Regions from separate parts of the Streptomyces sp. NPDC001204 genome, predicted to be linked through region 3. Evidence: riboswitches for the same ligand, from Rfam matches in the RefSeq annotation. Region 3 holds a riboswitch; each other region holds the start of a gene.
The links. A riboswitch is a leader RNA that binds a small molecule or an ion and turns the genes downstream of it on or off. The one in region 3 is predicted to bind cobalamin.

Region 1 (7,623 bases), on a different contig from region 3:
CACGGCAAGGCGGCCGAGAAGGGCCACCGCGCCGGGCAGATCGCCTCCGCGGGCCTGGTCTCGCTGGCCCACGGCACCAACGACGCGCAGAAGACGATGGGCGTCATCACCCTCGCCCTGATCGCCGGCGGCGCCCTCGCCCCCGGTTCCAACCCTCCCACCTGGGTCATCCTCTCGGCGGGCCTGGCCATCGCGCTCGGCACCTACATCGGCGGCTGGCGCATCATCCGCACCATGGGCAAGGGCCTGACCGACCTCCAGCCGCAGCAGGGCTTCGCCGCCCAGACCAGCGCGGCCACCGCCATCCTGGCCTCCTCCCACCTCGGCTTCTCCCTCTCCACCACGCACGTCGTCTCCGGTTCGGTGATGGGCGCGGGCCTGGGCCGCAAGGGCGGCGTGGTCCGCTGGTCCACCGCGACCCGCATGGCCGTCGCCTGGGCCCTCACGCTGCCCGCCGCGGCCCTGGTCGCGGCCGGCGCGGAGGCGGTGACGCGCCTCGGCGACTGGGGCACCTGGCTCGTCGCCGCGTTCCTGGTGGCCTCCAGCGCCGTGATCTGGAAGATCTCCCGCCGCGAGGTCGTCGACCACACCAACGTCAACGAGACCGGGGAGCCGGCCGGCGTGGTCACCCAGGCCATCGCCGCCGTCACCCCGCCCCCGGCCTCCCCGGTGACCGAGGAGCTCACGGCCACGATCCCCGCCCAGGCCTCCGCGCCCGCCGGTGATCCCGCGTCCGTGGCGACCCCGCCGGCCGCCGCCGTCTGAGCCCGCGCCACAGGCAGAAGGAAGAGAAACACCATGCAGATCGACTGGGTGGCCCTCGGCTCCGTCTTCGGCGTCAGCCTCGGCGTCGCGGTGGGCCTCGTGGCCCTGTTCACCCTCGGCATCGCCGGTCTCTCCCGCCGCGAGCGGGCCGTCGCCGAGGGCCACGGCGGCGGGGGCCTCGCGGTCACCGGCGCCTACGCCTGCTTCGCCGCGTGCGCCGCCGCCGTGGCCTACGGGATCTACCTGATCGTGGCCTAGCTGGTGCTGTGACCGGAAAGGTTCACCGGCTCGCGGCGTCCGGCACGGCACCAGCCACGGCACAGCCCGGCGCGGGACCCGGACAACCGGGTCCCGCCCCCCACCTCACCCGCCCTTCCCGGACCGTCCCCACGACGGGCCCGGGAAGGGCGGGTCTTCTGGTTCCCGGCGCCCGAGGTGTGGGCCTCATCTCAGTACCCCTGCGCAGGTCAACGCCAGGTTGACGGGTGTTCGCGGTGCGTGGTGGACTGCCGGAGCCAAGTACGGCGGCAGGAGAGGAAGTCCGGTGCGAATCCGGCGCGGTCCCGCCACTGTGACCGGGGAAGAACTTCCCCGGGAGCCAGGAACTCTCGCCGCCGGTCTCGTCGAACCAGGGCGTGGACACCCTGAGTGAGGACACATATCGCCATGCGCGGCTGCCGACCGAGGTTCACCACCGTCTGTCCGACCGACCGCACGACCGGCTGACCCGATGGGTGCCGATCGCGACTTCGCGTACGGCGCCGCCGCCGGCCTCCTCGGTGACCTGCTCCTCGGCGATCCACGCCGCGGGCACCCCGTCGCCGTGTTCGGACGGGCCGCGGGTGCCGTGGAACGCGCGCTGTGGCGGGACCACCGCGGCTGGGGCGCCCTGCACACCGCCGTGTGCGTGGGCGGTGTCCTGGGATCGGCCGCGCTGGCCGCGTCCGCCGCGCGTTCCTCGCGTACCGCGTCCGTCGCGCTGACCGCCGCCGCCACCTGGGCCGTCGTCGGCGGCACCTCCCTCGCCCGTGAGGCACGGGAGATCGGGCGCGCGCTGGACGCCGGGGACGTCGAGGGCGCCCGGGCGCGGCTGCCGCATCTGTGCGGGCGCGATCCGCAGGCGCTGGACGCCGACGGGATCGCCCGGGCCGTCGTCGAGTCCGTCGCCGAGAACACCTCCGACGCGGTGGTGGGCGCGCTGGTGTGGGGCGCCGCCGCCGGTGTGCCGGGCCTCCTCGGCTTCCGCGCGGTCAACACCCTGGACGCCATGGTCGGGCACAAGTCCCCCCGGTACCGCCGCTACGGCTGGGCCTCGGCCCGGCTCGACGACCTCGCCGGATGGCCGGGGGCGCGGCTCACCGCCGCCCTGGCGGCCGTCGCGGGCGACGACCCGCGCGGTGCCGTACGGGCCTGGCGCGCCGACGCCGGCCGGCACCCGAGCCCCAACGCCGGTCCGGTGGAAGCCGCGTTCGCGGGGGCGCTCGGGGTGCGGCTGGGCGGCACGCTCTCGTACGCCGGGCGCGTGGAGCACCGCCCGGAGCTCAACGGCAACGGACGAGCCGTCCGGCCGGGTGACATCGAGCGCGCGGTGCGGCTCTCCCGCCGCGTGGGCTGGCTCGCGCTCGGCGTGTGCGCGGGCGTACGGCTGCTGAAGAGAGGACGGACGTCATGAGTGGCGGTCTGCTCGTCGCCGGCACCACCTCCGACGCCGGGAAGAGCGTCGTCACCGCCGGGATCTGCCGGTGGCTGGTGCGCCAGGGCGTGAAGGTCGCCCCCTTCAAGGCGCAGAACATGTCCCTCAACTCGTTCGTCACCCGGGAGGGTGCCGAGATCGGGCGGGCGCAGGCCATGCAGGCCCAGGCGTGCCGCATCGAGCCGACCGCGCTGATGAACCCGGTGCTGCTCAAGCCGGGCGGCGAGCAGAGCAGCCAGGTCGTGCTGCTGGGCAGGCCGGTGGGCGAGTTGAGCGCGCGCGGCTACCACGGCGGGCGGCAGCAGAAGCTCCTCGGCACCGTGCTGGACTGCCTCGCCGAGTTGCGCAGCACGTACGACGCGGTGATCTGCGAGGGGGCGGGCAGCCCGGCGGAGATCAACCTGCGCCGGACCGACATCGTCAACATGGGGATCGCGCGCGGCGCGCGGCTGCCCGTGCTCGTCGTCGGCGACATCGACCGCGGCGGCGTCTTCGCCTCCTTCTTCGGCACGCTCGCGCTGCTGTCGCGGGAGGACCAGGAACTCGTCGCCGGGTTCCTCGTCAACAAGTTCCGCGGGGACGTCTCGCTGCTCGAACCCGGGCTCGACATGCTGCATGGGCTCACCGGCCGGAGTACGTACGGCGTGCTGCCGTTCCGGCACGGGCTCGGCATCGACGAGGAGGACGGACTGAGGGTGTCGCTGCGGGGCGCGGTGCGGGAGTCCACCGTGGCGCCGCCGGTCGGCGAGGACGTGCTGCGGGTCGCCGTCTGCGCCGTGCCGCTGATGTCCAACTTCACCGACGTGGACGCGCTCGCCGCCGAACCGGGCGTCGTCGTGCGGTTCGTGGACCGGCCCGAGGAACTCACCGACGCCGACCTCGTCGTCGTGCCCGGTACACGCGGCACGGTCAGGGCACTGGAGTGGCTGCGGGAGCGGGGGCTCGCGCGGGCCCTGGCGAGCAGGGCCGCCCAGGGGCGGCCGGTGCTGGGCATCTGCGGCGGCTTCCAGCTCCTCGGCGAGCACATCGAGGACGACGTGGAGAGCCGGCGCGGACACGTCGACGGGCTCGGCCTGCTGCCCGTACGGGTCAGGTTCGCCCGCGAGAAGACCCTCGCCCGGCCGCGGGGCGAAGCCCTCGGCGAGCGGGTCGAGGGATACGAGATCCATCACGGGGTCGCCGAAGTCACCGGCGGGGAAGGGTTCATCTCCGATGACGGTGGACACAGCCTGGACGGCTGCCGGGTCGGGGCCGTCTGGGGCACGCACTGGCACGGCTCACTGGAGTCGGACGGCTTCCGGCGCGCGTTCCTGCGCGAGGTGGCGGCCGCCGCCGGCCGCCGTTTCGAGCCGGCGCCCGACACCTCGTTCGCCGCGCTGCGCGAGGAGCAGCTCGACCGGCTCGGCGACCTGATCGAACAGCACGCGGACACGGACGCGCTCTGGCGGCTCATCGAGTCGGGCGCGCCGCAAGGACTGCCTTTCATTCCACCGGGAGCGCCCGCATGAGCACAGTGTTGTTGTTGTCGACCGCCGACACCGATCTGCTCGCCGCCCGAGCCTCGGCCGCCTCCTACCGGATCGGCAACCCGACCCGCGTGGACGTCGACGAGGAGCTTCCGGGGCTGCTGGACGGCGCGGACATCGCCGTCGTACGGCTGCTCGGCGGCAAGCGCGCCTGGGAGGACGGGCTCGCCGCGCTGAAGGCCTCCGGCGTCCCGACGGTGCTGCTGGGCGGAGAGGCCGTACCGGACGCCGAGTTGATGGCCGAGTCGTCGGTGCCGGCCGGAGTCGTGGCGGAGGCGCTGAAGTACCTCGTCGAGGGCGGCCCGGAGAACCTGGCGGAACTCGCCCGGTTCCTCTCCGACACGGTGCTGCTGACCGGCGAGGGCTTCGAGGAGCCGCGGCGGATGCCGGAGTACGGCGTCCACGGTTCCCGTGCGACCCGCGAGGGCCGCCCGACCGTCGGCGTGCTCTTCTACCGTGCCCACGAACTGAGCGGCAACAGCGCGTTCGTCGACACGCTGTGCGACGCGATCGAGGCGCACGGGGCCAACGCCCTTCCCGTCTACTGCGGTTCGCTGCGCGGCGCGGACGCCGGGCTGTACGAGATCCTCGGGCGCGCCGACGCCCTGGTCGCCACCGTCCTCGCGGCCGGCGGCACGCACGCCTCGCAGGCCTCGGCGGGCGGGGACGAAGAGGCGTGGGACATCGGGGCGCTCGCGGACCTGAACATCCCTGTGCTGCAAGGGCTCTGCCTGACCTCCTCGCGCACCGCCTGGGACGAGTCCGACGCCGCGCTGTCCCCCATGGACGCGGCCATGCAGGTCGCGATCCCGGAGTTCGACGGGCGGCTGATCACCGTCCCGTTCTCCTTCAAGGAGCAGGGCCCGGACGACGTGCCGGTGTACGCGGCCGACCCCGAGCGGGCCGCCCGGGTCGCCGGGATCGCCGTACGGCACGCGCGGCTCAGGCACAAGCCGAACGCCGAGAAGAAGCTCGGACTGGTCTTCACCGCCTATCCGACCAAGCACTCCCGGGTCGGCAACGCCGTCGGTCTTGACACTCCCGCCTCGGCGGTGCGGGTGCTCGACGCGCTCCGGGACGCCGGGTACTCCCTCACGGAATACCCCGCGGGCGGCGACGAGTTGATCCACCGGCTCATCGAGGCCGGTGGCCATGACGTGGAGTGGCTGACCGAGGACCAGCTGGCCGCGGCGCCCGCACGGGTGCCGCTCGCGGACTACCGGGCGTGGTTCGGCACCCTGGACCCCGAGCTGCGGAACGCCATGCTGGAAGCCTGGGGCGAACCGCCGGGCAGCCTGTATGTCGACGGCGACGACATCGTCCTCGCCTCCCTCCGGTTCGGGAACGTCGTGGTGATGATCCAGCCGCCGCGCGGCTTCGGGGAGAACCCGATCGCGATCTACCACGACCCCGACATGCCGCCGTCCCACCACTACATGGCGGCCTACCGGTGGCTGGAACACTCGTTCGGCGCCGACGCGATCGTGCACATGGGCAAGCACGGCACGATGGAGTGGCTGCCGGGCAAGGGCCTTGGGCTGAGCGGGGGGTGCGCCCCGGACGCGGTCCTCGGCGATCTTCCGCTGATCTACCCCTTCATCGTCAACGACCCCGGTGAGGGCACCCAGGCCAAGCGGCGCGGGCACGCCACGGTCGTCGACCACCTCGTCCCGCCGATGGCGCGCGCGGACACGTACGGCGACCTGGCCAAACTGGAGCAGTTGCTCGACGAGTACGCGCTCGTCTCCGACCTGGACCCGGCGAAGGCACCCGCCGTACGGGCCCAGATCTGGACCCTGGTCAAGGCCGCCGAGCTGCACCACGACCTGCGGGTGGACGAGCAGCCGGACGACGACGCGTTCGACGAGTTCGTCATGCACATCGACGGCTATCTGTGCGAGATCAAGGATGTGCAGATCAGGGACGGTCTGCACATCCTCGGCGGCGGCCCGGTCGGCGAGCCGCGCGTGAACCTGGTGCTGGCCGTGCTGCGCGCCTCGCAGGTGTGGGGCGGGCAGGCGAACGCGCTGCCGGGGCTGCGGGCCTGTCTCGCGGAGCACTTCGGTCTGGTGGAGAAGGAGTTGCTGGCCGAGCCGGGCGCTCCGGTGAAGGTGCCGGTGGAGCTGACGGACCTGGTCGAGGGGCCCTCGCGCACGGCGGCGGACGCCATCGACCTGCTGGAGCAGCTGTGCCGGCGGATCGCCGAGGGCATGGAGGCGCGCGGCTGGGCGGCCGACGCGGGTCCGGCGCTCGTCCGGGAGGTACTGGGCAGCGAACTCCCGGACGCGACGGCCGTGCTGGAGTTCGCCTGCACCGAGGTCGTGCCGCGGCTCGCCCGTACGACGGACGAGATCGGGCACATCCTGCTGGCGCTGAACGGCGGTTACGTCCCCGCGGGCCCGTCCGGCTCGCCGACCCGGGGCCTGGTCAACGTGCTGCCGACCGGGCGCAACTTCTACTCGGTCGACCCCAAGGCGATCCCGTCGCGGCTGAGTTGGGAGGTCGGCCAGTCCCTCGCGGACTCGCTGGTGGCCCGCTATCTCCAGGACACGGGCGCGTACCCGAAGTCGGTCGGCCTGACGGTCTGGGGCACGTCCGCGATGCGCACCCAGGGCGACGACATCGCCGAGATCCTGGCGCTGCTGGGCTGCCGCCCGGTGTGGGACGACGCCTCCCGCCGGGTGACCGGCTTCGAGGTGGTCCCCCTGGCGGAGCTGGGCCGGCCGCGCATCGACGTGACGGTCCGCATCTCGGGCTTCTTCCGGGACGCGTTCCCGCACGTCGTCCGGCTGATCGACGACGCGGTACGGGCGGTGGCGGAGCTGGACGAGCCCGCCGAGCGGAACTTCGTGAAGGCCCACGCCGACGAGGACACCGCCGTGCACGGCGACCGGCGCCGCGCCACGGCCCGTGTCTTCGGCTCCAAGCCGGGCGCGTACGGCGCGGGTCTGCTGCCGCTGATCGACGCGCGCAACTGGCGCTCGGACGCGGACCTCGCCGAGGTGTACGCGGTGTGGGGCGGCTACGCCTACGGACGCGGGCTCGACGGGCGAGCGGCGCGCGGGGACATGGAGACGGCGTTCCGGCGGATCGCGGTGGCGGCGAAGAACGTCGACACCAGAGAGCACGACCTGGTCGACGCCGACGACTACTTCCAGTACCACGGCGGCATGGTCGCCATGGTGCGGCATCTGACGGGGGCCTCGCCCGAGGCGTACGTCGGGGACTCCGCCGTACCGGACCAGGTGAAGACCCGCACGCTGGGCGAGGAGACGCACCGGGTCTTCCGCGCGCGGGTGGTCAACCCGCGCTGGATGAGCGCGATGCGGAGGCACGGCTACAAGGGTGCCTTCGAGATGGCGGCGACCGTGGACTACCTGTTCGGGTACGACGCCACGGCGGGCGTGGTCGACGACTGGATGTACGAGAAGCTCAGCGCCGAGTACGTCTTCGACGCCGAGAACCGGGACTTCATGAAGAAGTCCAACCCGTGGGCGCTGCGCGGCATCACCGAGCGGCTGCTGGAGGCGGCCGACCGGGGGCTGTGGGCGGAGCCGGACGCGGACACGCTGGAGCGGCTGCGGGCCACCTATCTGGAGCTGGAGGGCGACTTGGAGGGCGAGGACAAGTGACCACCCC
Region 2 (7,623 bases), on a different contig from region 3:
ACGATGACCGGCTTGAGGATCGGCAGGGTGACATGGCGGAAGACGCCCCAGGCGCCCGCACCGTCCAGCCGCGCGGCCTCCTCCAGCTCACTGGGCACCTGGGTCAGGCCCGCGCTGAGCGTGATGGTGACGAAGGGCACGGCGCCCCACACCACCAGGAGCATGATCACGGCCAGTCCCTCGGGGCCGCTCGCGAACCAGTTGTGGCCGACCATGTCGATCCCGGGCAGCCTGCTGAGCAGCGCGTTGAGGACACCGTAGTCGGAGTCGAAGAGCCACTTGAAGACCGTGGTGGCCACGATGACGGGCATGCCCCAGCTGGCCACCAGCACAATGTTGATCAGGACCTTCACCCAGCCGGACACCCGCTGCAGCAGCAGCGCGAGCGCCATGCCGGCGACCATGGTGAGGACCACGCAGCCGGCGGCGAAGACGATCGTGCGCAGGACGACCGCCCAGAACTCGCTGTCGCCCAGCACGCCCGTGAAGTTGGCGAACCCGACCCACTCGGCCGGTTGAAAGCCCCAGAGCTGCGGCTGGCCGAACTTCTGGAAGGACAGGCTGACCAGGCGCGCCAGCGGATACGCCATGACCAGGGCCAGAACCAGCAAGCAGGGCGCGAGCAGCAGCCACGGCGTCGCGGCCCCGCCGGAGGTGCGCGGTCCCCGTGGCCGGTCGGGGACGGCGGGTGGCGGTGCCTGCCGCGGTGGCGGCACCTTGGCAGGGGTGGTCGTGTCTGCGGCACTCATCGCGCGCTCCTCAGCGGTCCCTCAGGTCGTACGAAGGCCAAGCCCCGTACGAATGCACGGGCTGGCGCACGGTCGTACGGGAAGCAGGGCCCCGCTGCGGTCGCAGGACCCCGCGTTCCTGTCACTTGGTGTTGATCACCTTGTCGATCGCGGCGTCCGCCTCCTTGGCGGCCGCCTCGACCGACTTCTTGCCGGTGCCGATGTTCTGCAGCATGGTCTGCAGCACCTGGGCCTTCTCGACCTGACCCCAGCCCGGGGCCATCGGGACGAACCAGTTGGACTCGGCCGCGGTGGCCGGGACCGCCGTCGCGGGGTCGTCCTTCAGCGTCGCGAGGTCGGTCTTGTTGTTGGGCAGGTTGCCCTTGCCCATCAGACCCTTCTGGCCGGACGGGCCGGTGAACGCGTTGATCCACTCAGCGGCGAGCGCCTGTGCCTTGGACTTCACCGGGACGGCCAGGTCGGAGCCGCCGAGGAAGACCGGCATGTTCTTGCCGGACGGGCCGGGCATCACGAAGTTCTCGTTGTTGTCCTTAAGCTTGCCGGTCTTGTCCTGCTCCGGGTCGGACGCGGCCGCGCCTTCCCAGGCGGCGCCGAAGATCATGCCGGACTTGCCCTGGCCGTAGACGATGTAACGGTCGGACTCGTCCTTGGTCTTGTCGCCGTGCATGTACTTGTCGACGACGTTCTTGAACTCGTTCAGGCCCTTGAGGGACTCGGGCGAGGAGAGGTTGGCCTTCCACTGGCCGCCCTCCTCCTTGGCGATGGAGCCGCCGGCGTCGTAGACGAAGGACATGGCCGCGTACCAGTCGCGCGTGGGCTGGTACCAGGCGTTGAACTTGTCACCCTGCTTCTTCTGAACCTTGTCCAGGTCGGCCGTGAGCTCCTGGTAGGTCTTCGGGACGGACTTCACGCCGGCCGCGGCGATGACGTCCTTGCGCCAGTTGGCAACCCGGCCGCCCGCGTAGTAGGGAACGCCGTAGGTCTTGCCGTCGTAGGTCACCGAGGCCTTCAGGCCGTCGAGCCAGGCGTCGGATCCGGTGAAGTCGGCGGGGTCGACGGGGGCGAAGGCACCCTTGACCATGTACCCGAGCATCTCGGTGTTGCCCATCTCGACCACGTCGGGGGCCTTGTCGGTGGCGAGGACCGCATCGAGCTTGGTGTTCTTGTCCGGCCAGCCGTAGTACTCGTGCTTGATCTTCAGACCTGGGTGCTTCTTCGTCACCGCGTCGTCGGCCGCCTTGACCAGCTCGGGCCAGTTGTTCTGCGCGTCCACGGTGAGCCAGACGGTCAGCTCCTTGGCGTCGGCGCCGCCCTTGCCGGAGCTCCCGTCGTCCTTGCCGCCCCCACACGCCGCGATGGAGACCATCATTCCCGCGATACCGATCGCGGCTACCAGCTTGCGCTTCACGCCACCCTCCTCAGGGATGCCACAAACCCCCCTGCCTCCCCGCGGTTGAGCGACATCCGAGCGTCGGCGTAACCGCCCGTGGGGCCGGGACCTGGACCAATGGTGTAGACCAGTACGGGGAGCTTGGCCCAGACCAATAGGGCTGTCAAGAGTGCGCCGACCCGCTCAGGTGGTCCGTTATGGGACCGCGATATGCAGGGACCTTTCATTGTTCGTCCGGCAAAATGGACGCTCGCGTTCCACTGGACCAGTGGCGACCGTACGCCACCCGCCGACCGCGCCGGCCGCGTGGACCACCGATCCTGGCCGGGGTGATGGACTAGACCATCCGGAGTCACGACGGTATACAGAGGAGATCACGGAGCGTACGGGTGACCACCCGGCACGCGAAGCCGTGCCACGATGTGAGCGGGGCCGACGGGACGTCGGCCGCTTCGGCACTGGAGCCGGGAAGGCGGAGCATGAGCACCGACGTCAGCAGTGCGGAGAACGAGGGTGGGGCGACCGTCCGTACCGCGCGCGTGCCCAAGTACTACCGCCTGAAGAAGCACCTGCTCGACATCACCCAGACGCTGCCGCCCGGCACTCCGGTCCCGCCGGAGCGGACCCTGGCGGCCGAGTTCGACACCTCGCGCACCACGGTGCGGCAGGCGCTTCAGGAGCTCGTCGTCGAGGGACGGCTGGAGCGCATCCAGGGCAAGGGCACCTTCGTCGCCAAGCCGAAGGTCTCCCAGGCGCTGCAACTGACGTCCTACACCGAGGACATGCGCGCCCAGGGCCTGGAGCCGACCTCGCAGCTGCTGGACGTCGGCTACGTCACCGCCGACGACCGCCTGGCCGAACTGCTCGACATCACCGCCGGGGGGCGGGTGCTGCGCATCGAGCGGCTGCGCATGGCCAACGGCGAGCCGATGGCCATCGAGACCACCCATTTGTCGGCCAAGCGCTTCCCTGCGCTGCGGCGCAGCCTGGTGAAGTACACCTCCCTCTACACCGCCCTCGCCGAGGTCTACGACGTCCATCTCGCCGAGGCCGAGGAGACCATCGAGACCTCCCTGGCCACTCCGCGCGAGGCGGGCCTGCTCGGCACCGACGTGGGCCTGCCGATGCTGCTGCTGTCCCGGCACTCCCTGGACCGCGAGGGCCGTCCGGTGGAGTGGGTGCGGTCGGTCTACCGCGGGGACCGCTACAAGTTCGTGGCCCGTCTCAAGCGCCCGCAGGAGTAAGGGCCTTGTGACGGCGTAAGAATCTCGTGGCGGTCCGCGGCGTGATGCGCGCGAGGGATTCCGCACGTGTGACACCGTGACCTAGATTGCCTGCGCACCGCACGGACGCTCGCCGGTGATCAGCTAGGGGACGGAGTCGCCACATGTCGAATGCCCCGGAAACCACCAGAGCGGTGGTGACGCCCTTACGGGTCGTCATCGCCCTCTGCCTCGTCGCCCCCTTCGGGGCGCTGTTATGGGTGGGGTCGTACGCGAAGACGGATCCGGCGTTCATCGGGATCCCGTTCTTCTACTGGTACCAGATGCTGTGGGTGGTCCTCTCCGCGGCCCTGACGATGACCGCGTACCGGCTGTGGCTGCGTGACCGGCGCACGGTACGGGCCGCCCGGACGGCCCGTACCGCCACGCCCGAGGACGGGGGTGCGGTGAAGTGAAGGACGGCGTCAACGGCGTCGCGCTCGGCGTCTGTCTCTTCTTCTTCCTGCTCGTCACCGTCATGGGCTTCCTGGCCGCGCGCTGGCGTCGTGCCGAGAACGAGCACAGCCTGGACGAATGGGGCCTGGGCGGCCGGTCGTTCGGCACCTGGGTGACCTGGTTCCTGCTCGGCGGCGATCTGTACACCGCCTACACCTTCGTGGCCGTGCCGGCCGCCGTCTACGCCACGGGCGCGGCCGGCTTCTTCGCGGTGCCGTACACGATCCTGGTCTACCCGCTGATCTTCACGTTCCTGCCGCGGCTGTGGTCGGTGTCCCACCGGCACGGATACGTGACCACCTCGGACTTCGTCCGCGGCCGGTTCGGCTCCAAGAGCCTGTCGCTGGCGGTGGCGCTCACCGGCATCCTCGCGACCATGCCGTACATCGCGCTCCAGCTGGTCGGCATCCAGGCCGTGCTGGACGTGATGGGCGTCGGCGGCGGCGACAGCACCCACTGGTTCGTGAAGGACCTGCCGCTGCTGATCGCCTTCGGTGTGCTGGCGGCCTACACCTACTCCTCGGGACTGCGCGCGCCCGCGCTGATCGCGTTCGTGAAGGACACCCTGATCTACATCGTGATCGCGGTGGCCATCATCTACATCCCGATCAAGCTGGGCGGCTTCGGCGAGGTGTTCGCCAAGGCGGACCAGAAGTTCAGCGAGTCGGGGACGGGCGGTCTGGTGCCGGCGGCGGCCGGCCAGTGGACGTACGCCACGCTGGCCCTGGGTTCCGCGCTCGCGCTGTTCATGTACCCGCACTCGATCACCGCGACGCTGTCCTCGCGCAGCCGCGAGGTGATCCGCCGCAACACCACGATCCTGCCGCTGTACTCGCTGATGCTGGGCCTGCTCGCGCTGCTGGGCTTCATGGCGATCGCGGCGGGCGTGCAGGTGAAGAACGGCCAGCTGGCCATTCCGCAGCTGTTCGAGAACATGTTCCCGGACTGGTTCGCGGGGGTGGCGTTCGCGGCGATCGCCATCGGCGCGCTGGTGCCGGCGGCCATCATGTCGATCGCCGCCGCGAACCTGTTCACCCGCAACATCTACAAGGACTTCCTCCGCCCGCACGCGACGCCGAAGGAGGAGACCCGGGTATCCAAGATCGTGTCGTTGCTGGTCAAGGTGGGCGCACTGGTCTTCGTCCTGACCATGGACAAGACGGTCGCCATCAACTTCCAGTTGCTCGGCGGCATCTGGATCCTGCAGACCTTCCCGGCCCTGGTCGGCGGCCTGTTCACCCGCTGGTTCCACCGCTGGGCGCTGCTGGCGGGCTGGGCGGTCGGCATGGTCTACGGCACGGTCGCCGCCTACGGGGTCGCCTCGCCGACGCAGAAGCACTTCGGCGGCTCGGCGAAGGAGATCCCGGGCATCGGCGAGATCGGCTACATCGGTCTGACGGCGTTCGTGCTCAACGCGGCCGTCGCGGTGGTCCTGACGCTCGTGCTGAGGGCGGTCAAGGCGCCTGAGGGCGTGGACGAGACCCGGCCGGAGGACTACACGGCGGACGCCGGCGACCCGGGCGTCGAGGTGGAACTCCCGCCGGCCACGGCGGCGGCCCCGCACTGACGACCAGGAGGCGCATCCGACGGGCCGCCGGAGAAATCCGGCGGCCCGTCGCCGTGCCCGTGCGGCACACTCGGGCGCATGGACATCGTGATCCGGCCGGTGGAACCCGGCGAGTACGGCACCCTCGGTGAGATCACCGCGCAGGCCTACCTCCGGGACGGGCTCCTCGACTTCGGTGAGAGCGACGAGTATCTCGGCGAGCTGCGGGACGTGGCCAAGCGGGCGGCCGCCGCCGAGGTACTGGTGGCGGTGGCGGACGGGGAGGTGCTCGGCGGCGTGACCTTCGTCCCCGGCACGGGCCCCATGGCCGACCTCGCCGGTCCCGGGGAGACCGAGATACGGATGCTCGCGGTCGGGCACGCGGCGCGCGGCCGAGGCGTCGGCGAGGCCCTCGTACGGGCCTGTCTGGACCGGGCACGGGCCGTGGAGGGCTGTGTCCGCGTGGTGCTGTCCACCCAGAGCTCCATGCACACCGCCCACCGCATCTACGAGCGTCTGGGCTTCGTCCGCACGCCGGGCCGGGACTGGAACCCCCTCCCGCACCTGGACGACATCATGCTGCTGACCTACGAGTTGACATTCTGACACGTACCGGAAGCGACACGGCACAACATATGGGGGTGCCCGACTCACTCAGCACAAGATGTATGCTCGTGCTCGCTGTCGCCGCAGGGGAATCCGGTGCGAATCCGGAACTGTCCCGCAACGGTGTACTCGTGCGCGTATGCCCCCATGGGCCGCCACGAGCGTCAGTCCGAGGACCTGCCGACAGTGCGCCCGGCCGTCCGGTCCGGGTGCCCTGACGTCCGGGCTTCGTGGAATGGGCCGGTGGACGCGGCGCCGCGTGCGCTCGTGTGCTGCCCCCTGCCCTCGGCGAGGCCCCGTGCCGAGCGAGGGAGAGCTCCAACGTGACCATCGCGCCAGCAGACCCGGTTTCAGCCACAGCTCCGGAAACCGACGGTCCAGGTGCCGTACTGCTGCGGACCCTGACCGAGCTGACCGCCGACCTCCCCGACGCCGACCCCGGCCGGGTCGCCGCCGCCGCGCTGCGCGGCCGGTCGGCACGGGCCGACGAGGCCGAGTTGCGCGAGCTGGCCACGGAGGCGGCCGCCGGGCTCATCTCCGAGGACCCCGCCTACTCCCGGCTCGCGGCCAGGCTGCTGACCCTCGCCATCCGCGCCGAGGCCGCCTCCCAGGGCGTCGTGTCCTTCACCGACTCCGTCGCCGTCGGCCACCGCGAGGGCCTTCTCGCCGACCGGACCGCCGAGTTCGCACACCGGTACGCCGACCGCCTCGACGCGCTGATCGACCCGGGCGCCGACGACCGCTTCGGCTACTTCGGCCTGCGCACCCTGCACAGCCGGTACCTGCTGCGGCACCCGATCACCCGCAAGGTGATCGAGACGCCGCAGCACTTCCTGCTGCGGGTCGCGGCGGGTCTCGCGCAGGACGACACCGCACGGTCGGCCGACGAGGTCGAGGCGCTCTACGGGCTGATGAGCCGCCTCGACTACCTGCCCTCCTCCCCCACGCTCTTCAACTCCGGTACGCGTCACCCCCAGATGTCGTCCTGCTACCTGCTCGACTCCCCCAGGGACGAGCTGGACTCGATCTACGAGCGCTACCTCCAGGTCGCGCGGCTGTCCAAGCACGCCGGCGGCATCGGCATCGCCTACTCCCGCATCCGCTCCCGCGGTTCGCTGATCCGCGGCACCAACGGGCACTCCAACGGCATCGTGCCGTTCCTGAAGACCCTGGACGCCTCGGTGGCCGCCGTGAACCAGGGCGGCCGGCGCAAGGGTGCCGCCGCGGTCTACCTGGAGACCTGGCACTCGGACATCGAGGAGTTCCTGGAGCTGCGCGACAACACCGGTGAGGACGCCCGCCGTACGCACAACCTCAACCTCGCGCACTGGGTCCCGGACGAGTTCATGCGCCGGGTGAACGCCGACGGGCAGTGGTCGCTGTTCTCCCCCTCGGACGTGCCGGAGCTGACCGACCTGTGGGGCGAGGAGTTCGACGCCGCGTACCGCGCCGCGGAGGCGCGGGGCCTGGCCAGGAAGACCATGCCGGCCCGCGACCTGTACGGCCGTATGATGCGCACCCTCGCGCAGACCGGCAACGGCTGGATGACCTTCAAGGACGCCGCCAACCGCACCGCCAACCAGACGGCGCAGCCGGGCCACGTCGTCCACTCCT
Region 3 (7,623 bases):
CACCGCTCACTTCATCGAGCGGGCGGAGGAGGCGCTGGAGTCGTTCGGCGTGCTGCGCGCGGTGGCCCGGCACGTGGGACGGCAGCGGGGGCTGGCGGTCTGGTTCCGGGAGTGGGCGCAGTTGGAGGAGACGGCGGTCAGCCTGTGCACGTACGAGTGCCGGGTCGTGCCGGGACTGCTCCAGACCGAGGCCTACACACGCGCGGTGATGCTCAACGTGCCGCCTCCGCCCACGGAGGAGCAGTTGCAGGAGCGGATCGCCGCCCGGCTGGCGCGGCAGGACCTGTTGACGCGCAGGCCGCCGGTCGCGTTCAGTTTCATCGTCGAGGAGTCGGTACTGCTGCGGCACACGGGAGGTGAGGAAGTCACCCGGGAACTGCTCGACCACCTTCTCGTCCGTACGGAACCGTGGAACGTGGAGCTGCAGATCATGCCGTTGCGGCAGCCGCATCACGCGGGTACGGACGGGCCCATGCGACTCCTGGAGACCCCGGAGCGCCAGTGGTTGGGGTATTCGGAGGGGCAGAAGACGGGGCAGCTGGTGTCCGACCGGGAAGCGGTGAGCGTCATGCACATGCGTTATGCCAAGATGCGCTCGCAGGCCCTGTCCCCAGTGGACTCGGTGGAGTTGTTGCAGAGGATGAGAGGGGCTCTATGAACACCGCCGGTGAACTGGACTGGTTCAAGAGCAGCTACAGCGGATCCGAGGGTGACGACTGCGTGGAAGTCGCACTCGCCCCCGGAGCCGTGCACGTACGCGACTCCAAGCAGAGTGACGGGCCGCGATTCGGGGTCGCCTCCTCGGCGTGGGCGGATTTCCTCGGTTTCGTGGCGGAGTAACCGATGTGTTGTGGGCCGCAGCCTCTCGCTGCTGCACCACTTCACGGTCTGGAGGGACGGACGACGACCTCGCTCCCCAGTGGTGTGTAGCCGGCCTTGAGGAAGGCCCGAAGGGATCGAGCGTTACCTGGGGCGACAGCGGCGAAAACCGGCTCTCCGGCGGGGAGTACGGTGAGCGCGTCACGCAGCAGGGAGCGACCGAGTCCAGCCGCGCCGCTGCCCGGGTGGTCGAGTTCGATGCTTATCTCTCGCCGGCCGGCCAGGCCGTCGGCCAGTGTGACAAGGCCGCGTTCATCTCCGTAGACACGGACGTCGGTACGCAAAGCCCGAGCACGGCGAACACGTGGGTGGTCATCGGCATCAAGACGTTCGGGCAGGCGTCGGGGGGCCGGCGTGCCACGCGCGACGAGTGTGACGTCGACACTGTCGATCCACCCCCCGGGACCGGCGAGGTAACGCAGGAAATCCGGAGCCATTGAAGCCCCGTAACCGTCGGGCCCCTGAGCCTGGACGCCGGGAGCGGACAGGGCGGTGGCGATCACGGCGTGCCCGGTGAAGGCGACCGAGCACTCCAGCCCACCCGGCAGAGGTGGGAGAACTGTTACGCGACCGTCCGCGGGCGGGAAGCGTCCGTCGGCGGCATTGAGGAACATGCCCAGCAGCGGGTGGGACTCGGCCATGACGGTCCACCTTACGAGGGTCCGTCCCCCGTGGTGGGCCAGGTCGGCCCCACAACCAGATCTCAGTAGCCGCCCAGCAGCGTCCGTACTCTCCGCAGTGCCTCCGGGCCCGCGGTGCTGTGCCAGCGGGTGGGGTCGGCGGGGCGGCGGCCCCACAGGAGGAGGACGCGGGTGGCCGCGTCGCTCTCGATCGTGGCCGGACCGTCGGGGGCGGCGAACCGGATCGTGCCGCCCTCGGCGTCGGCGGTCACCACGATGTCGTCCGTGCCCGGGGTGCGCAGGCGGCCCTCGACCCGTCCCTCGGGGCCCAGGCCGAGACCCGCGCGACCCCGGACCAGCAGGGGGCGGCCGACCGACATCACGCTGTGCTCGGTCATCCACGGCTCGTTGAGGGACCGCACGGACGTCCGGTCGTCGCCGGTCAGGTCCCAGCGATGGAGGATCAGTTCCTCACGCATGTGTTCCGCGAAGAAGGGGACCTTCACGGAACGGCCGGTCCACATCACCTCGGTGTCCGGGGACAGGTCCTGCGCGGCGGCCGCGGCGATCTCGGTGAGTTCTTCGCAGCGGGCCATGAACGCCGCCCGGAGTTCCGAGTCCGACATCCGCCGGTAGGGAGCCTCGCGCTCGAAGCTCCTGGTCTCCACCGGTGCGCCCGCGAGGAACGCTCGCAGCACCCGGGCCAGTTCTTCGGCGTTCCCCGTCTGGTGGACCAGGACGTCACGCACCGTCCACGCCTCGCACCACGTGCCGTCGTCGGGCCTTCGGCCCTGTACGGCGTGGACGAAGGGAGCCAGCTCGGGCAGCGTGTCGTCGACCTTGGACGGGATCACGGGCCATGGGTATCCCGGTCGGGCCGTCCGTCAAACCGGCGAGCGTCCGATCGGAGGCATGACGTCCCGGAGCAGGGTGCCGAGCGCGTGGGCTCGTTCTCCACGGGTACCCGTCAGCGCGTACGGCGGTCCGACGACCGTACGACGAAGAGCCCGGACGCACGCATGCCCGAACTGCCGGATGTCGAGGGATTCCGCGAGGTGCTGATGACCTGCGGCCGGCGGCGGTGTGTCACGGACGTCGAGGTGCGGGACACGGGGGTGTTGCGAGGTGTCAGCGCGCAGCGGCTGCGGAGGGAGTTGAAAGGCAGGCGTCTGGGGGAGGCGTGGCGGCACGGAAAGTGGTTGTTCGTGCCGGTGGATGACGGCGGTCGCGTACTGGTCTGGCACTTCGGTATGACGGGATCGCTGCGGTGCTGTGCCCCGGACGAGCCCCTCGCACCGCACGACCGCGTCGTGCTGACGCTCGACGACTCCCGGCACCTGCGCTACCGCGATCAACGCAAGCTCCAAGGCGTGCAGTTGGCCGACGACACGCAGGTCGCACGGATCACGGACGGTCTGGGGCCCGACGCGCTCACTCTGAGCGGAGCGGAATTGAGGGAGCTGCTGTCGGGACGACGGCGCGCCGTCAAGAGCGCGCTGATGGACCAGTCCGTGATCGCGGGTCTCGGGAACCTCCTGTGCGACGAGATCCTCTGGCGGGCCCGGGTGGCACCGCGGACCCCGGCGCGGGACCTGGGCGAGACCGCGCTTCGGCGTATCCATGCGGGGATGGGCCGGGTCCTTGAGACCTCCGTGCGTGCCGGGTGCGTGCCGCCGCGCCGTTCCTGGCTCACCGGGCACCGGGACGACCGCGAGCCGACGTGCCCTCGCTGCGGGTGGCCCCTGTGCTCGAACCGCGTCGGCGGACGCCGCACGGTCTGGTGCCCCCAGTGCCAGCAATGAGCGAAGCGACCGTTCCCCCGTGAGCGAATAGCAATGGGATGATGGTCGGCGACATATGGCGACGGCGGTCCGAGGAAGCCGGTGTGAATCCGGCGCGGTCCCGCCACTGTGACCGGTGAGCGAGTTCCGGAAGGCCACTGCCCCCGCCCGGGGTGGGAAGGCGGGACGAGTGACGACCCGGGAGCCAGGAGACTCACGCGGTCGCCTCCTCGATCGACACCGGGGCGGATCTCCCCGGGAGGGGAGTGGTGCGGCGTGCCCGAAAAGCCGACGGACGAGGCGCCGGACAGTGCCGTGGCGGGGAGCGGTTCGGTGCCGTGCCGGGTCGTCGTGTGCCGGGACTGCTGCTGCGGCAGCCCCAAGGTGATCGGGGTCGATCACGCGGCGCAGACCGCGCGGCTGCGTGCGGAGGTGCCGGTGCGCATCTCCGACTGCCTCGACGTGTGCGAGCAGGCGAACGTCATCGTGGTCCAGCCGTCCGCCGCGGGCCGGACCGCCGGTGCGCGACCGGTCTGGCTCGGGCTCGTCAACGACGAGGACGCGACCGAGGACATCGTCGCCTGGGTACGCGCCGGCGGCCCGGGAGTGGCTCCCCTGCCGGACATCCTCGGCCTCTACGCCATCACGCCGCCACGGCGTCCCACGACCTCGTGACGCCCGCACGGGCGGGGAGGCCCGCACACGCGGGGAGGCCTGCACGCGCGGGGAGGCCGACCGTCTTCACCGGCCGGGGAACGGACGTGCCTCGGCCGGTGTGACCGACTCGCCGGCCGGTACCCCGTGCATGATCTGGGCGAGCACCTCCGCCCCGCGTACCACCCGTGGCCCCGGCCGGTTGAAGTAGGACGGTCCGTCCAGTACCCAGACGCGGCCGGACCGAACGGCGGGCAGATCCGTCCACCCGGGCAGCCCGGTGAGCAACTCGGCCTCCCGCAGGGTGCGTTCAGGCGGGAAGCCGCACGGCAGGACGAGGACCACGTCCGGCTGTGCGGCGCGTACCGCCTCCCAGGTCACCGGCTCGGTGTGCTCGCCGGGCGCGGCGAGGAGGGGCTCGCCCCCGGCGGTGGTGATCTGCTCGGGCACCCAGTGCCCGGCGGGCCACAGCGGGTCGAGCCACTCGATCGCCACGACCCGGGGCCGGCCGAGGCCGGCGACCGCGCCGCGGACCCGGTCGAGGCGGTCCCGCAGCTCGGCCCGGCGACGCTGCGCGCGCTCACGCACGCCGAGCAGGTCGCCGACGGTGACCAGGCAGTCCAGTACGTCGTCGAGCGTGCGCGGCTCCAGGCTGAGGACCCGGGTGCCGGCGTCGAGCAGCCGCACGGTCCGGCTGACCTTCTCGTACGACACCGCGCACACGTCGCACAGGTCCTGGGTGAGCACCACGTCGGGGCGCAGGGCGGCCAGAGCCTCGGTGTCCAGGGTGTACAGCGACGAGCCGGAGTGCGCCGAACCGCCGACGGCGTCGGAGATCTCCCGGCTGGTGAGCGCGTCCTGGTCCAGACCGGTCCCGGTCACCACGGGCACCGAGGCGACCTCGCGCGGCGGCCAGTCGCATTCGTGGGTGCGGCCGGCCAACTGCTCCGACAGCCCCAGTTCGGCGACGATGTCGGTCGCGGCGGGCAGCAGGGAGACGATGCGCATACCTCGACTGTAGGAGGCTCCAGGACCGCGGACCGGCACCGGGTACTCCGTCGCCGGCCGGGCGCTCCAACTGAACGGGGGGCTACGGCTACCTCGGCGAGTACGGCCTTGAGAGGATCGTCCGTGACCTGTGCGTCCAGCGGAAGTGACCTGTGCGTCCAGCGGAACCTGGAAGGAACCAACGAGATCATGCGTGTCAGCGTGGCCCGCGGCCTGACGGAGGCGTTCTGATGTCCGCCGCCGAGGAACCCGTCCTGTTCCACACCGACGGACGGGCCGCCCACATCACCCTCAACCGGCCGAAGGCCCTGAACGCCCTCACCCACGAGATGGTGCGCCGCATCGACGAGGCACTGACGGCCTGGGAGCACGACGCGGCCGTGGAGACCGTCGTCGTCACCGGCGCGGGGGAGCGCGGCCTGTGCGCGGGCGGTGACATCCGCGCCATCCACGACGACGTCCGTGACGGGGACGGCACCGCCTCGGCCGCCTTCTGGCGCGACGAGTACCGCCTCAACGCCCGTATCGCCCGCTACCCGAAGCCGTACGTCGCCGTCATGGACGGCATCGTGATGGGAGGCGGCGTCGGCGTCTCCGCGCACGGCGGCGTCCGGATCGTCACCGAGCGCTCGCGGATCGCGATGCCGGAGACCGGCATCGGCTTCGTCCCCGACGTCGGCGGTACCCATCTGCTGGCCCTCGCCCCGGGGGAACTGGGCACCCATCTCGCGCTGACCGGTGCGCAGATCGGCGCCGGCGACGCCGTGCTCTGCGGGCTCGCCGACCACTACGTGCCGTCGGCGGCCCTGCCGGCCCTCGTCGACGACCTCGCCGGCACGCCCGTACGGGAGGTGCTGGCGCGCCATGCCCGACCGCTGCCGCAAGGGGAGTTGGAGGCGCAGAGGGAATGGACCGACCGCTGCTATGCCGCCGGGACGGTCGAGGACATCCTGAGCCGGCTGTTCGACCACGGCGAGCCCGCCGCCAAGGAGGCGGCCGAAACCCTGCTCACCAGGTCACCGACCGCCCTGAAGGTCACCCTGGCCGCCGTGCGCCGCGCCCGCCGTCTCGGATCGCTGGAACCGGTCCTCGACCAGGAGTACCGCGTCTCCTGCGCCGCCCTGAGCAGCCCCGACCTGGCGGAGGGCATCCGCGCCCAGGTCATCGACAAGGACCGCGACCCGCGCTGGTCCCCCGGGACCCTCGCCGAGGTGACCGACGCCGACGTGGACCGCTTCTTCGTCCCGCTCGGCGACCGCGAACTGGGCCTCGCCGGCCCCGGCACCACCGCGCAGTCGGCCGGGTGAGCAGGACCGTCGCGTTCACCGGACTCGGGCACATGGGCGCCTCGCCCGTGGCGTGACGACCACGCGGTCACGCAGGTGCGGGGCATCCGTCGGCGGCGACCGGTTCCTCCTCGTCCACCCCGGGACGGAGCACCTCCGCCGAACCGAGCAGCGCCTCGACCACCTCCTCCGGGCCGAGTCGCTCCTCGACCGAGCGCAGGTGCACGCGGAATGCGCCGCATGTACCTGTGTCGTGCCCGGACCGGGCCAGGCCGTGCACCAGCGGGTGGGGCGCTGCCGATGCCCGGCTCTCGGCACCGGGGACGGTCCCCGGACGCGCCCGCCCCCTCGACGGCCTATGGGAGACGACCGGCGAGCGCTCGTCATCGCCGCCGGGAAAAGAGCTTGGCCCGGCTTGTGGGGACTTGAAGAATGACGGCCATGCAGACTCGACGGGCATGCCCTGACGACGCAGCGGGGGTCGCTGGTGTCCACGTGCGCTCCTGGCAGGCGGCGTTCGCCGGCCTGGTGCCCCAGGTCCATCTCGACGCCATGGCACCAAGCCGCGAAGAGCCCAAGTGGAAGACGCGCATCGCGCAGGCACGGTGGCCGTCGTCAGGAGTGCTCGTAGCCGAGACCGAGGCGGGAATCGTCGGATTCGCAGGTTTCGGCCCGTCCGAGGAGAACCCCGCCGTCGCGGAAATCGGCATGCTCTACGCGCTGCCCGAAGTCTGGGGAACGGGGATCGGGAAGCAGTTGATGTCGGCCACGTTGACGGCCTTCGGAAAGGCCGGCTACACGCAAGCGACCTTGTGGGTCCTGGAGGACAACGAACGCGCCCGGCGCTTCTACGAAGCTGCCGGCTGGCACGCGGACGGCGCAGTCGTGGAAGACACCACGGGTGGGGCCTCCCTCAACAAGTTGCGCTACCGCCGCGCTCTGGGCCGGCCCCCTCACCGTCTGTTCCGGGACGGGTTGGAGCCGAACGGCCCTTCGCGTCGCCGTCGAGGCGGGGTCAGCAGCCGCAGGTGCCCGTGACCGGGGCGGTCAGGGGGTCGGCGTCGCGGCGCTCCTGGCCCTGCCAAGTCCCGTAGGCGAAGCCCTCGCGCACCCAGTACTCGAATCCGCCGAGCATCTCCTTGACCTGGTAGCCGAGTTCGGCGAGGGCGAGGGCGGCACGGGTGGCGCCGTTGCAGCCGGGTCCCCAGCAGTAGGTGACGACGGGCACCGACTTGTCGAGCAAGTCCGCGGCCCGCTCGGGGATGAGCGCGGTAGGCAGGTGGACCGCGCCGGGGACGTGTCCCTGGTCCCAGGATTCGGTGGAACGGGAGTCGAGAACCACGAATCCCGGGTCGCCGCCGGCCGTGAGCGCGGCGGCGACGTCGGACACGTCGG

Region 1: linked by a shared signal. The riboswitch ahead of ACWC91_RS24085 (cobalamin biosynthesis protein) and the one ahead of ACWC91_RS08045 ((2Fe-2S) ferredoxin domain-containing protein) in region 3 are both predicted to bind cobalamin.
Region 2: linked by a shared signal. The riboswitch ahead of ACWC91_RS01005 (ribonucleoside-diphosphate reductase subunit alpha) and the one ahead of ACWC91_RS08045 ((2Fe-2S) ferredoxin domain-containing protein) in region 3 are both predicted to bind cobalamin.

The regions. Positions count from the first base shown of each region.
Region 1 covers NZ_JBSFJL010000018.1:103,039-110,661, reverse strand. Annotated here, with positions in the region: gene ACWC91_RS24095 (inorganic phosphate transporter) at 1-765, shown strand, start outside; gene ACWC91_RS24090 (hypothetical protein) at 799-1,023, shown strand; cobalamin riboswitch at 1,251-1,395, shown strand; gene ACWC91_RS24085 (cobalamin biosynthesis protein) at 1,496-2,437, shown strand; gene ACWC91_RS24080 (cobyric acid synthase) at 2,434-3,966, shown strand; gene cobN (cobaltochelatase subunit CobN) at 3,963-7,616, shown strand; gene ACWC91_RS24070 (putative cobaltochelatase) at 7,613-7,623, shown strand, end outside.
Region 2 covers NZ_JBSFJL010000001.1:211,233-218,855, forward strand. Annotated here, with positions in the region: gene ACWC91_RS00975 (carbohydrate ABC transporter permease) at 1-749, opposite strand, end outside; gene ACWC91_RS00980 (extracellular solute-binding protein) at 871-2,157, opposite strand; gene ACWC91_RS00985 (GntR family transcriptional regulator) at 2,619-3,383, shown strand; gene ACWC91_RS00990 (DUF3311 domain-containing protein) at 3,527-3,817, shown strand; gene mctP (monocarboxylate uptake permease MctP) at 3,814-5,424, shown strand; gene ACWC91_RS01000 (GNAT family N-acetyltransferase) at 5,503-6,009, shown strand; cobalamin riboswitch at 6,072-6,208, shown strand; gene ACWC91_RS01005 (ribonucleoside-diphosphate reductase subunit alpha) at 6,333-7,623, shown strand, end outside.
Region 3 covers NZ_JBSFJL010000004.1:171,385-179,007, forward strand. Annotated here, with positions in the region: gene ACWC91_RS08020 (helix-turn-helix domain-containing protein) at 1-658, shown strand, start outside; gene ACWC91_RS08025 (DUF397 domain-containing protein) at 655-840, shown strand; gene ACWC91_RS08030 (hypothetical protein) at 882-1,520, opposite strand; gene ACWC91_RS08035 (maleylpyruvate isomerase N-terminal domain-containing protein) at 1,583-2,353, opposite strand; gene ACWC91_RS08040 (Fpg/Nei family DNA glycosylase) at 2,519-3,301, shown strand; cobalamin riboswitch at 3,327-3,518, shown strand; gene ACWC91_RS08045 ((2Fe-2S) ferredoxin domain-containing protein) at 3,557-3,955, shown strand; gene ACWC91_RS08050 (cobalamin-binding protein) at 4,022-4,942, opposite strand; partial or broken gene ACWC91_RS08055 (acyl-CoA dehydrogenase family protein) at 4,974-5,173, shown strand; gene ACWC91_RS08060 (enoyl-CoA hydratase/isomerase family protein) at 5,173-6,249, shown strand; gene ACWC91_RS08065 (hypothetical protein) at 6,317-6,454, opposite strand; gene ACWC91_RS08070 (GNAT family N-acetyltransferase) at 6,724-7,266, shown strand; gene ACWC91_RS08075 (rhodanese-like domain-containing protein) at 7,244-7,623, opposite strand, start outside.